DNA from 2 places in the Dyadobacter pollutisoli genome. Region 2 is predicted to be linked to the other one. Evidence: riboswitches for the same ligand, from Rfam matches in the RefSeq annotation. Region 2 holds a riboswitch; the other holds the start of a gene.

Region 1 (6,537 bases), 1.6 Mb from region 2:
AGAGGCCACTCTTTTGGCTGGATATGAAGTGTAGTTTCGCTATCGTATCGAGGTCTTTGCTTTGGCTAAAGCCATATGCGGTGTTTTGGGGCTCTTGGCTAGGAGCGCGCATGTTGTGAGCCCCAGGTCGAAACCTGGGGTTAGGTCTCTGACTCTGCTGATCTTGAGGGTTAGGGATGTGTACCCGATCGTCTCCTCCTGGCGACGTGCAACCAGGACCGCATATGTCATGATATCCAGACCGATACCCATCGGCATCAGCCCGCCTCTCATCAATCCCAGGTTTCAACCTGGGGGAAGGCGAGAGAGCCACCATATCCCCGTCTCCGGGTTTTAACCCGGAGCGACCCGCTGACGACTCTGGTACAAGCAGTTGTGATAACCTACGGAAGTTGATGACAGCATCTTCCGGCTGTTCCCAAAGCGCACCAAGTATAGCCGCACCATCAAAGTTCATCGCCTGAATGTTTTCAAGGTTAGAAGTGCCAATACCGCCGAGTGCGATCAGATTAACCGGTTTTTTGGTCAATTTGAAGTTATTGTTCACCACGCCGTGGTATCCCTTTTTTGATATACTGTCAAATACCGGCCCGAAAAAGGCGTAGGAAAAACAACTTGACAACGTGTCAAGTTGTTCTATATCATGGATCGATGTACTCAGCGTAAAGCCTCTTTTTCGCATCATCTGAAAATCATCCCATGACGTTGCCGCCCGCTCTTTTTCCGTAAAATGCAGTCGGAAAATGCCAAATTCTTCCGCCAGGCAATGGTATTGATGCAAACTGATGCGACTGTGGTACTTTTGGTCTATTTCACTAAGCAATTTTTTAACCTGCTCCCTGGTACTGTCCGGCTTTCGCAGATGCAGAATTTGCAGGCCATTTTCAAATAACTTATTGATCAGGCCAGCTTCATCCCGCAGCGATCCGGGGGGCGCACCCGGGCTTCCACCCGGATGCGATATCACGATTAATTTCATTTTTATAAATAAATTTCGCTGCCCTTGCTCGTAAACTCCCTTGATTTCGCCAGCATACCTTCTGAAATGGCTTCTTCTTCACCGAAACCATTGGATTCCGCATACTCCCGTACGTCCTGTGTGATTTTCATCGAACAGAAATTCGGGCCGCACATAGAGCAGAAATGCGCAATTTTAGCTCCTTCGGCCGGTAACGTCTCATCATGGAATTCTTTGGCAGTGTCAGGATCAAGCGAAAGATTGAACTGGTCTTCCCACCGGAATTCGAACCTCGCTTTGCTCAATGCATTGTCACGGTACTGGGCTCCCGGATGTCCTTTGGCCAGGTCGGCTGCGTGGGCGGCAATCTTATAGGTGATCACGCCGTCTTTTACGTCTTTTTTGTTTGGTAGCCCCAAATGCTCCTTCGGCGTTACATAACACAGCATCGCAGTACCAAACCAGCCGATCATTGCCGCGCCAATTGCCGAGGTAATGTGGTCATAACCAGGTGCAATGTCCGTCGTTAATGGTCCCAATGTGTAAAACGGCGCTTCCTGGCAATGTTCCAGCTGCTTTTCCATATTCTCTTTGATCAGGTGCATCGGTACGTGGCCGGGACCTTCAATAATGGTCTGAATGTCATGTTTCCAGGCGATTTTGGTCAGCTCTCCCAATGTTTCCAGCTCCGCAAATTGGGCGGCATCATTGGCATCGGCGATACTGCCGGGACGCAAGCCGTCGCCGAGCGAAAACGCTACATCATAAGCCTTCATAATCTCGCAAATGTCTTCAAAATGCGTGTAAAGGAAGTTTTCCTTGTGATGGGCCAGGCACCATTTAGCCATAATGGAACCACCACGCGACACAATTCCAGTAATGCGCTTGGCAGTAAGCGGAATGTACCGTAGCAATACCCCGGCGTGGATCGTGAAGTAATCCACGCCCTGCTCAGCCTGCTCGATCAATGTATCACGGAAAAGCTCCCAGGTGAGATCTTCTGCTTTGCCATTTACTTTTTCCAATGCCTGATAAATAGGCACGGTACCAATGGGAACAGGCGAATTTCTGATGATCCATTCACGGGTTTCATGGATATTTTTACCCGTCGAAAGATCCATAATGGTATCCGCACCCCAGCGACATGCCCACACTGCTTTTTCAACTTCCTCTTCAATGGAAGACGAAACAGCCGAATTGCCGATGTTAGCATTGATTTTCACCAGAAAATTTCTCCCGATGATCATGGGCTCGCTTTCGGGGTGGTTAATGTTATTGGGTAGTACGGCCCGGCCTGCTGCTATTTCCTGCCTTACAAATTCCGGGGTAATGTGGCCTTTCGGCGTGTTGGCGCCAAAGCTATGTCCTGCGTGCTGGTGGCCTAGAGTTCCCGCCTTTCCATTCAATTCGGCCATTTGCTGGTCAATGCGCTGGTTTTCACGGATCGCGATGTACTCCATTTCGGCTGTAATGATGCCTTTTTTCGCATAATGCAATTGCGATACATTTTGGCCCGGCAATGCACGAAGCGGCTTGCTAATGTGAGCAAAGCGCAAATGGTCGAGACTGGTATCAGACAGGCGCTGCTTTCCGTATGCCGACGAAATACCTGGTAATTCTTCCACATCCTGTCGGTTTCGGATCCATTCGGCCCTCAACGCAGGTAGTCCTTTTTTTACATCAATGTCAATGTTCGGATCAGTGAATGGGCCGCTGGTGTCGTACACTGTAACGGGAGCGTTTTTCTCAGCTGCGCCAAGCCGCCCGTGGTGCCGGGTGTCGGTTAGTGAAATTTCACGCATCGCCACGGAAATGTCATGGATCTCACCTTTTACATATATTTTTCTTGAATTGGGAAAAGGCGTGCGCGTGATCGCTCCGGCCTCAGGTGTTTTTTCAGTTTTCATAAAAAATCAGGATGAATAATTTGAAGATTGGAATAGACAGGATCAGCCGCCCTGGGTGGCTTTGATCAGCATGACCTGATCATTGGAATGAAGCAAACGGGTAGCCCACTCTGATCCGGGAACGACAGACTGGTTAATAGCGACCGCTATCCCTTTGACCGGCGGGCCGGGAAAAAGGGAAGACAAAAGGTGCTGAACAGAAGACTGTTCAGGAATTTCTTTGGATTGACCGTTAATGATGATTTCCATTCCGAATTGTGTTTTGTAATAAAACTTCAGGAATGGACCTTTCAGGAAAGATTCATTGAGATACAATAGTAGTATCTCTTACTTTTCCCTTCGGCAGTACTAACTGCATCAGGTTCAAAGGGTATTATCTCAGTCCGCATGTCGGGACACCCCTAAAGTCAGGACAAAGCTATTCTAAAATCGGGATTTTCAAAAAAAATCATTCGATTCGTTGCGTTGATGGTCAGTCTGGCACTCAATTTTTTAAAATTATCGGGTAACTTTAAGCCCAATATTTCAACCTGACAACGACCTGATTTACTTTGATGGATCTTATTATCAGAAGTGCAGCTCCCAAGGATTTGCCTTCCCTGTTAGAAATTATTAACCACGCTATACTCAATACTACCGCTATTTACGATTATGAGCCTCGAACGATGGAGCAGCAAAAGGCATGGTTCGAACAAATGTTTTACGACGGTATGCCAGTGATCGTGGCGGAACTGGAAGGGGAGGTGATCGGATACGGTTCGTATAATATTTTCCGGCCAAAAATCGGGTACAAGTTCAGTGTAGAACACTCCATTTATCTCGATGAAAAATCACGGGGAATGGGTGTAGGAGGAAAATTGCTGGGCAGCCTTATCCAGCGCGCGCGGGAATCTGGCCTGCACACCATGATCGCCGGAATCGACGCCGCCAACCGCGGAAGCATCGAATTTCACAAAAAATATGGCTTTGTAGAAAAAGGCTACCTCAAAGAAGTAGGCTACAAATTCGACCAATGGCTAGACCTTGTCTTCATGCAACTTTTACTGGAAGAGGATTGAAAACGAGACTTGGCAAGTCTTGTAGACTTACCAAGTCTTTCTAATGCGCACGCCCGGTCTCCACATAAGTCTCCTCATCGCCGGTAGGCTTGCCCTGCCACCAGGAGGCCAGTATCGATCCTGTAATGTTCATAAGCGGTCCGAAGATCGCGGGAGCGAGTCCTACGGTGGCCATTTTACCCATTTCTTTGGCGATACCGGAAGCTAATCCGCCATTTTGCATTCCGACTTCAATGGCAATGGTCCGGCAATCGCGCTCGCTCATTTTGAATAATCTCCCCGACCAGTAACCCAACGTGTAGCCCGACAAGTTGTGGATCAGCACTAACAGCAGTAATGTTGGCCCAATTGTAAGCAAACTATCGCGGCCGGCAGCAGTGATGATGACGATGATAAATGCAATGCCAGCCATAGAAACAAGCGGCATAGCGTCATCAAGCCATTTGGCTTTGCCGCTGAAAAATTTGTTGAACAACAATCCTGCGCCGATCGGGATGATCACCATTTTGATAATGTCCCACATCATATGCAATGTGTCAATTTGTACAAAAGCACCTGCTAGTGCGCTCATCAGCAATGGCGTAACTATCGGGGCCAGCATGGTAGAAATGGCTGTGATCGTAATGGACAAGGCAAGGTTTGCTTTGGCCAGGTAGGAGATCACATTGGAGGCCATACCGTTTGGCGAGCAGCCGATCAGAATAATTCCCGCTGCTATTTCAGGAGGAAAGCCGCTGAGATTGGCCAATGTATAACCAATGGTTGGCATAATGATAAAATGACTTACGACACCGATCAGCACACCTTTTGGCATTTTGACAACACCCACAAAATCCCCGAAACTCATCGAAGTACCCATTCCAAACATAATGATCTGGATCAGCGGGGTGATCAATATGGCCAGTTTAAAGTCGCCTACGGTCTGGAAATGTTGCGGATAGTAAAGTGCCGTGGTTACTGCGGCGAAAATGACGGTGGTATAAGTAAAACCTTTCAGCTTTTCATAACCCCTGAAACTGACGGCGAGTGCCAGAAAGAAACCGATAAAGAATGGACCGGCCTGTGGAAGGTTGCCCGATAATGCAAAATATAACGCTACCAGAAGGCATAATGCGGCAACACCAGAGAGGAGCTTGTAAATGTTCATATAATTACCAGGTTCTTTTTTTCATGTATTCGTCAAGCTCGGCGCGCTTCATTGGTATTTCCTTCGGATTGCCGTCCAGCCATTTCAGGAATGCTTCTTTTAGCTGGTCCGTCCATTGGTTATCGATCTGGCCGGGCGTGAATTTACCTTCTCTGAGCATTTGCAAAGCGAATTTGTCCCTTAATGTGAGGAACTCGGCGGTCAGGATCACTTTTTCGGCCATGTGGGCAGGAATGAAAATCACCCCTTCTTTTTTAGCCAAAACAATATCACCCGGCAACACAATGGCGCGGCCAATGCGGATAGGCGTGTTGATCCCGGTCAGGAAAACATCTTTCAGGAACGACGGGTCAAAATCTCTTACAAAAGCATTGAAACCAGGAATTTTAGAAAGACCTTCCAGATCGCGGACAGCCGCATCGAACACCACGCCATTGCCTGATTTAGTGAAAATAGATGTTGCCAAATTATCTCCGATCAATGTTCCGCTGGCGATTTTTCCAAAACCGTCGGCCACGTAAACATCACCTTTGGAAAGCATATCAATCGGCCAGGAATTGGTATTACCGAGTCTTCCATTTTTGTTTCCACGGTCCTTTACCAGTTTTTCCACATCGGGGCGGGAAGGCATAAACTGAGCGGTTAACGCGCGTCCGGTGATTACAATGTCGTCTTTCAGGATTTTCCAATTCCCGTCGAACTGGCAATTGTAGCCTTCATTTTGAAGCACTACCCATGCTTCTTCGATGGAGATATTTTTAGCGCGATTGATAAGCTCGTCCGACACCTTTGGACGACCGTCCGGGAAGCGTTCACCTTTCCATTCGGAGGTTAGGAACATCAATTCTTCTTTGGGTATTGTCTGTGATCTCGCGGTATTCGGAGCGCCCAGGCCTAGGGCGGCTAAGGCTATCAGGCCAAGAAACGGTACTCTCATAAACTCAGGATAAATTTAGCGGCTTTTATATAAGGCAAAAATGTATTGATTATCATGGATTTTTATGGAATATTAGATAGGCAATGGGTCCGACTATCTTCTCGACAGTACGAGCGGATTGGTAATGCCATTCAGGTCATACACCACCTTTCCGCCACGGATGGTCACTTCTGCTTCCAGTTTTTGTTTCCCCTGAATTTTGGTTCCGGTGTAATCCCAAAATCCAAATGTTCCGGTATCATTCAATTGAAATTTTCCGTCCAAAACTCGCAGAACGCTGACGTCGGCACGTGATCCAACAGACAGGTTACCAAGCTCTTCGCGGTGAATCGCTTGTGCAGGAGCCCAGGTGCTGGCCTTTATCACACTAGGCAGGTCCATGCCCATCGCCAGGAATTTGGACATAACATTGAGCATATCTTTCATCGCATTGTTCATGCTGCCTGTGTGAATATCGGTACTGATCGTACTGGGGTAAAAACCACTTTTCACGGCTGGAATGGCCTGCGAAAATGCGAAGCTGATCCCGC
Region 2 (6,537 bases):
TATGATCTGTTCAACCATCTCCCAGTACTGATAACCGGTTTTTGAAGGAGGGCTAAGAAAAAATACGCCAACATGATGTTCTTCAAATAATTCTCTCTGACGTCGCGTTCGATGAATATTCAAATCCTGCGTAATCACGACACCTTTCTCCTTTCCAATTTTTGGCAACCAATCTTCATCCAAGGCACCTCTTCCAAAAACACTTTCAATAGATAAAACCTCAAATGCATCCCCATTCGGTCTTTCAAGTATGTGTAATCCTGATGCCAGATGCGGAGAGATATTTTCATCAATGTAAATTCTATTCATGCCACATTACGATGAAAGTGGATGGCATCTTCCACCTGATCGACAGTCAGATCATAAAGCCCAACGATTACCTCAATGGATTCTCCTCCACGGAAAAGATTAAAAACTGTTTCGGTTAAGACATTGGTACCACCAATAACTGGCTGTCCGAACTGTCTTTTTGGGTCAATAATGATTTTATGTTCTTTGCCCAGTGGAAAAAATCGCTCTGCGAAATGATTTTTATTGAAATCCACTTTTTTGCAAAATGGCTCAAATACTTCTTTGATTGTTAATTGTAACGTTTCATCCGCTTTTATTATCTCTCCAACTTCGCCAGCAAATAGCACTTGAATCCCGTCTGTGAAGATATCAGACTTAGCAAATGGATAATTTGTTTGCAAGGCTTTCTCTAGTACCTGATGTGCCTTTATAATCCTCTGAGTGCTAACACCCTCTTCGCGCAATTGATAGAATGCAAAGAACTCGATAAGGGTATAAAAATTAGTGATGAGGTCCCTTCCAGAACCATCCGAAAATGGAGAAGGGCTAAACTTTCCAAATTGAGCATTCCAATACTCGTGTAGCCATCGCCTGACTTTGGCTTGCGGTAAACCAAGTATGGCTGCTATATCGGGAATAGTGTAAATTCCCGTTCCAAGACCGAATATAGTATCAGTGTCTGATTTCATGCGATAACAGGGTAAATGTGTGTTATTTCAACCGTTCGACGGACTATTAACCAGTAGCAAGTTATGGAAATTTCTTGCTTTAAATATATTCAAAGTCCGAACGGACGGCCTCAGCTAGTACAAGGCACCCTTACACTCATCAAACTATCATTCAAAACCTAAAATTGACCCCGATCAAAAAGTTTCTTCCAGCCTGCGGGAAGTAAAAATTCTCCTGTGTCAACGCGCCGCCAGCGAAATAGCCGTAGGTATAACCATTGGATTCATATTTTTCGTCCAGGATATTGTTGACCAGCAGATTGAACACGATCTCCTTCATCCAGGTAGGCTTGATAGTCCAGGAAAGGCGGACATCATTGGTCAGGTACGCATCCAGTTTTCTGGATTCCGTAGAAGTGTTATCCAGATATTGCTTTCCAACATACTTGGTCAGAAGTGCGACTTCGAGGTTTTTTATCAGATTGTAGGTAAACTGACTTCCGGCGATCACATTCGGAGAAAATGAAATATCAGATTTGCCGTGGTTAATGGTGTTATAGCCGCCATCGTCGTAGTTCACGACATACTCAGTGAAATTGGCGATCTTGTTTTGGCTGAATGTCACATTCACGTTCCATTTCAGGAACTTGTTAAAAGCAACCGCACCTTCCAGCTCCACTCCCGTTCGGTAACTTTTGGGGACATTCACCCGCACCGAATTTCCAACATCATTGATCTGACCCGTCAGTACCAGCTGATTTTTATAACTCATCAGGTAATAGTTTCCCGAAAAGGCCCATTTACCTTGCTGCGTGCGAAATCCAGCCTCAACATTCTGCATTCTCTCACTTTTGGGAAATAATCCTGCGGTGGATGACGTGAAATCGTCGCGGTTAGGCTCGCGGTTTCCGATGCTGTATGAGGCATACACCGAGCTTTGGTCGGCGAGCTGGTAGGTAAGTCCTGCTTTGGGATTAATGAAAGAATACGTCTGATCATAGTTCAATTGGACCAGGTCATTATCAGTCCCTTTGATGTTATGGCTTACATTCCGGTATTGCAGGTCGGCGAATGCATTCAGCTTATCGGTGAACTGGTAGTACAGCTTTCCGTAAATGTTAAAGTCTTTTTTGATGCCCTTGCTTTGGTAGTACTGATGTTCATTTTCAATATTTCCTGCATTGCGCGCCCAGATAATCTGGCCATAATGATCGCCATCGTACTTATTCCAGCCACCACCAATGCTAGCAGTCAGTTTTTTGAAACTGTTGAAATCCAATGAAAACGTCGAACCGTAAAAATAGTTATCCAGCCAGCGGCGACGGATCAGATCGGTGCCTGTAAGTGTATCTTTACCTATTACGACATTTGGTAAATTATATTTACTGTAATCGTCATCAACTCTGTATTGTTCATAATAGCCCAGCCCGCGCACCAGAAAACCATTCAGGTTAAATGTCCATTTATCGCTCAGGTTATGGGAAGAAACGATCTGGTAATGATCCTGGCGGTAGTTGTCAACTTCGTTTTTATAGGTGTACGAATTGTATGTCCGGTCGTCTGAATCCAGGAGGTTTTTGGCGTCCTTTTCGCTCAGGTAATTTCTGTCAATATAGCTCAAAACACCTTCCCGGTCACCGCGCAGCTTAGCCTCGGGAACACCATTCCAGGATTGATATGTCCTTTCTTTTCCTGAAAACACATTGACACGTACAAAGCTTTTTTTGCCAAAATAACCACCGGACAAATAATATGAATGCAGCTCAGAAGAAGCACGATCCACAAAACCATCCGATGAGACACGCGATAGTCTCGCATCAAAAGTGAATTTGTCCTTGATCAGTCCAGAGCCTACTTTCAATGTATTTTTGAATGTATTGAAAGAACCGTAAGAGTTATTCAGCTCAGCATAAGCCTCTTGGCGGAACGCATTGGTATTGATATTGACCGTTGCGCCAAAAGCACCGGCGCCATTAGTCGAAGTTCCTACTCCGCGCTGCACCTGGATGCTGCTCACGGAAGAAGCAAAATCAGGCATATTAACCCAAAAAACACCCTGGCTTTCCGCATCATTATAAGGAATTCCATTCACGGTAACATTGATCCGCGTAGCATCCGAGCCCCTGATCCTGATGCCCGTGTAACCCACGCCACCACCCGCGTCGCTCGTGCTCACGAGAGAAGGTGTGAAATTGAGCAGCACAGGCAGGTCTTGTCCAAGATTTTGCTTGTCTATCGCGGCTGCGCTCACATTGGTATAAGCCATCCCGGTTTTGTCATTCACGCGGGTCGCATTAATGATTACTTCGTCGGCCTGGAAGGTACTTTTGAAGAGTTTGACCTCCAATGTTCCCGAAGAGATTTCGGCTTTGGCTGTTTGGTAACCGATGTAGGAAATGTCCAGGGAAGTAATGTTGTCGGAGATATTCTTCAAAGTGAAATTCCCGTCTTTATCGGTATTGGTTCCACGGATTTCACTCGCTTTGATGGTTGCCCCGGGGAGGGCTTTTCCGTCCTCTGCATCGGTAACACGCCCGGTAATGGTTTTTTGGCCAAAAACGAAAGGGGCATATATGCAGATCATCAGCATGAATAGATAGGTAGTAACGTTTCGCATTGCGATCAATGGTTACAACAGGCAGGGGCCACCTATCAATGGTTCGATAAAATAAATTCAGGATCAGCTGTATGTTTGAGCTTTCTCTTCCTCCGCCGGCATTACCCGGATCAGGTGTATGGGTATGATCTCAGCCCGTTCGGTAGGGCACCCCTTGAGATTATAGTGCAAAACTAATGCAGAACGACCAAGGATTCAAGCTTTTCCCTATTTTTACATAACTAAAACGAACTCACGAGACTACTCAATACAGCAATGTCAAACTATACAGGCGCCATGGATATCAGTGCTTCGCAATATGCGATGGAATTGGAATACCGCTACGGGGCGCATAACTACAAACCAATGCCGGTCGTACTGGAAAAAGGCCTGGGAGTGTATGTTTGGGATGTAGAAGGAAAGCAATATCTCGACTTTTTATCAGCATATAGTGCGGTAAGCCAGGGACATTGCCATCCGCATATTGTGAACGCGATGATAGCTCAGGCGCAAAAACTGACGCTTACTTCCAGAGCTTTTTATAATGACAAGCTGGGAGAATGTGAAAAGTTTCTCTGCGAATATTTCGGTTACGACAAAGTCCTGATGATGAATTCGGGCGTGGAAGGTGGCGAAACAGCTTTGAAACTAACCCGGAAATGGGCCTATAAAGTAAAAGGTATCGCACCCGACAAAGCAAAAACAGTATATGCATCCGGTAATTTCTGGGGACGGACACTGGCTGCCATTTCAGCCTCTACCGATCCATCGAGTACCAACGATTACGGGCCTTTTTTACCTGGTTTTCAAATTATTCCATACGATGACCTCATTGCATTGGAAGATGCATTCAAATCTGATCCTGACATTGCGGGCTTTATGGTGGAGCCTATCCAGGGCGAAGCGGGTGTGGTGGTTCCGGCAGAAGGATATTTGAAAGGTGTCAGGGATCTGTGTACAAAATACAATGTGTTGTTTATCGCGGACGAAGTGCAGACGGGCATCGGACGTACGGGCAAGCGTCTCGCCTGCGACTGGGAAGGCGTAAAGCCCGATATTCTGGTCTTAGGAAAAGCATTATCTGGCGGGACTATGCCGGTATCGGCGGCGCTGGCCGACGACGAAATTATGCTGACCATCGCTCCCGGCGAGCATGGCTCGACTTACGGCGGAAACCCGCTGGCCTGCGCGGTAACAATCGCCGCATTGCAGGTAGTAGAGGACGAAAATCTGGCAGAAAATGCTGAAAAAATGGGTCAGGTTTTCAGGAATAGAATTCTTGCTTTGCAGAAACAATGTTCTCTGATTGAAGTCGTTAGAGGTAAGGGCCTGTTGAATGCAATTGTTATCAATGACGATGAGGACAGCAGTACGGCTATGGATCTTTGTTACAAAATGATGGAGAAAGGGCTGCTTTGCAAACCTACCCACGGCAACAAAATCCGTTTCGCTCCTCCGCTGGTGATCAACGAGGAACAAATGAACCAGGCCTGCGATATTATTGACGAAGTATTTCTTGAAATGAATAGTACTCTATGAAAATAAAACTATTTCTGTCAGTCCTTTTTCTGGGAGTGGCGCTGATTGCATGCAAGGATAAAAATGTGGATCCGGCGAATGATACACAAACCAATCAGTGGATCTACGACAACATGAAATACTGGTATTACTGGACGGACCATATCCCTGCCACGCCGGACTTAACCAAAGACCCTGCTGCATTCTTTGAATCATTGCTTTACAAATACGATGCAACATTGCGCCCGGATGGGGACCGTTTTTCGTGGATTCAGGAAAGTGCCGAAGAGCTCGAAGCGTCACTCGGTGGTGAGTCGAAAACTTCCGGTATGGAGTTCAAGCTCGTGTATTACCCGTCAGGGACTAACAATGTGATCGGTATCGTGTTATATGTGATTCCGGACTCGCCGGCAGCCAAGGCTGGTTTTACGCGGGGAGATATTTTCAGTAGTGTGAACGGAACGAAACTGAATGGCTCCAATTATAGCCAGCTGCTCAATACGCAGGAAAAACTGACTTACACACTGGCGAAGATTGACAAGGACGGCGTACTGGAAGAAGGGGCGGTGAAAAGGGACGTAACACCGATCGTGCTGCAGGAAGATCCCGTTTTCTTTGATACCCTGTATACATATGGTGCCGACAAGATTGGCTATGTTGTTTACCATCAGTTTATTCCCGAACCTTACAAAGCAAATAACAAGCAGTACGACAAAAAGCTCGACGCTATTTTCGACAAATTCAAGTCGGGTAATGTCAATGCGCTGATCATTGATTTGCGTTATAACCCGGGAGGGTATGTCAGCTCAGCCACCAGTTTTGCCAGCTTGATAGCGAAAGCTACTGCTAATGATGTTTTTTATTACAAAGAGTACAATTCACAGGTGACGGAAACAAGCCGGAAGAAGTATGGGGACTCTTATTTTTATGACAAGTTCGTCACCAAAAGCCAGAACATCGGTGCAAATCTCAAACATCTGGTCATACTAACTTCCTCACGCTCGGCCTCTGCCAGCGAACTAATGATCAATGGTTTGAAACCTTACATGAATGTGACCCTGGTAGGTGGTAAAACGGTCGGTAAAAATGTCGGTTCTGTCACATTGAGCGGTACTGAAAAGGGAATCAAATGGGGACTACAGCCCATTGTTTCCAAATCATTGAACAGTTTGCACGAGTCCAACTATCATACCGGTTTTGTGCCCGATGTGGCTGTAAGTGAAGGGAATATCCTTTATCCCTATGGTAATCCCAAAGACCCGCTGCTCGGTGAAGCACTTTTTCAGATCACCGGAACCAGGATTACGAGGCAACAGAAAGGTGCCAGGACTTTGCAGGAGGAAGAGGCTTTGGAGATCACATCTACCATTCAGAACAAGGCGGGAGGCAGCAATATGTTTTATGATAAATAGTAACAGGAAGTCATAAAAGCCTTTATAATTTGAGAGTGGTGAGAAACGGCAG

Evidence for each region. Region 2 has a riboswitch for thiamine pyrophosphate ahead of ON006_RS22880 (TonB-dependent receptor). Riboswitches for the same ligand answer to the same signal wherever they lie in the genome.
Region 1: linked by a shared signal. The riboswitch ahead of thiS (sulfur carrier protein ThiS) and the one ahead of ON006_RS22880 (TonB-dependent receptor) in region 2 are both predicted to bind thiamine pyrophosphate.

The regions. Positions count from the first base shown of each region.
Region 1 is NZ_CP112998.1:4,028,868-4,035,404, reverse strand. It holds gene ON006_RS16505 (thiamine phosphate synthase) at 1-979, opposite strand, end outside; gene thiC (phosphomethylpyrimidine synthase ThiC) at 982-2,865, opposite strand; gene thiS (sulfur carrier protein ThiS) at 2,908-3,114, opposite strand; TPP riboswitch at 3,183-3,278, opposite strand; gene ON006_RS16490 (GNAT family N-acetyltransferase) at 3,420-3,923, shown strand; gene ON006_RS16485 (bile acid:sodium symporter family protein) at 3,964-5,070, opposite strand; gene ON006_RS16480 (RraA family protein) at 5,075-6,007, opposite strand; gene ON006_RS16475 (amidohydrolase/deacetylase family metallohydrolase) at 6,101-6,537, opposite strand, start outside.
Region 2 is NZ_CP112998.1:5,597,789-5,604,325, reverse strand. It holds gene ON006_RS22890 (PIN-like domain-containing protein) at 1-309, opposite strand, end outside; gene ON006_RS22885 (DUF433 domain-containing protein) at 306-980, opposite strand; gene ON006_RS22880 (TonB-dependent receptor) at 1,132-3,576, opposite strand; TPP riboswitch at 3,648-3,741, opposite strand; gene rocD (ornithine--oxo-acid transaminase) at 3,832-5,094, shown strand; gene ON006_RS22870 (S41 family peptidase) at 5,091-6,485, shown strand.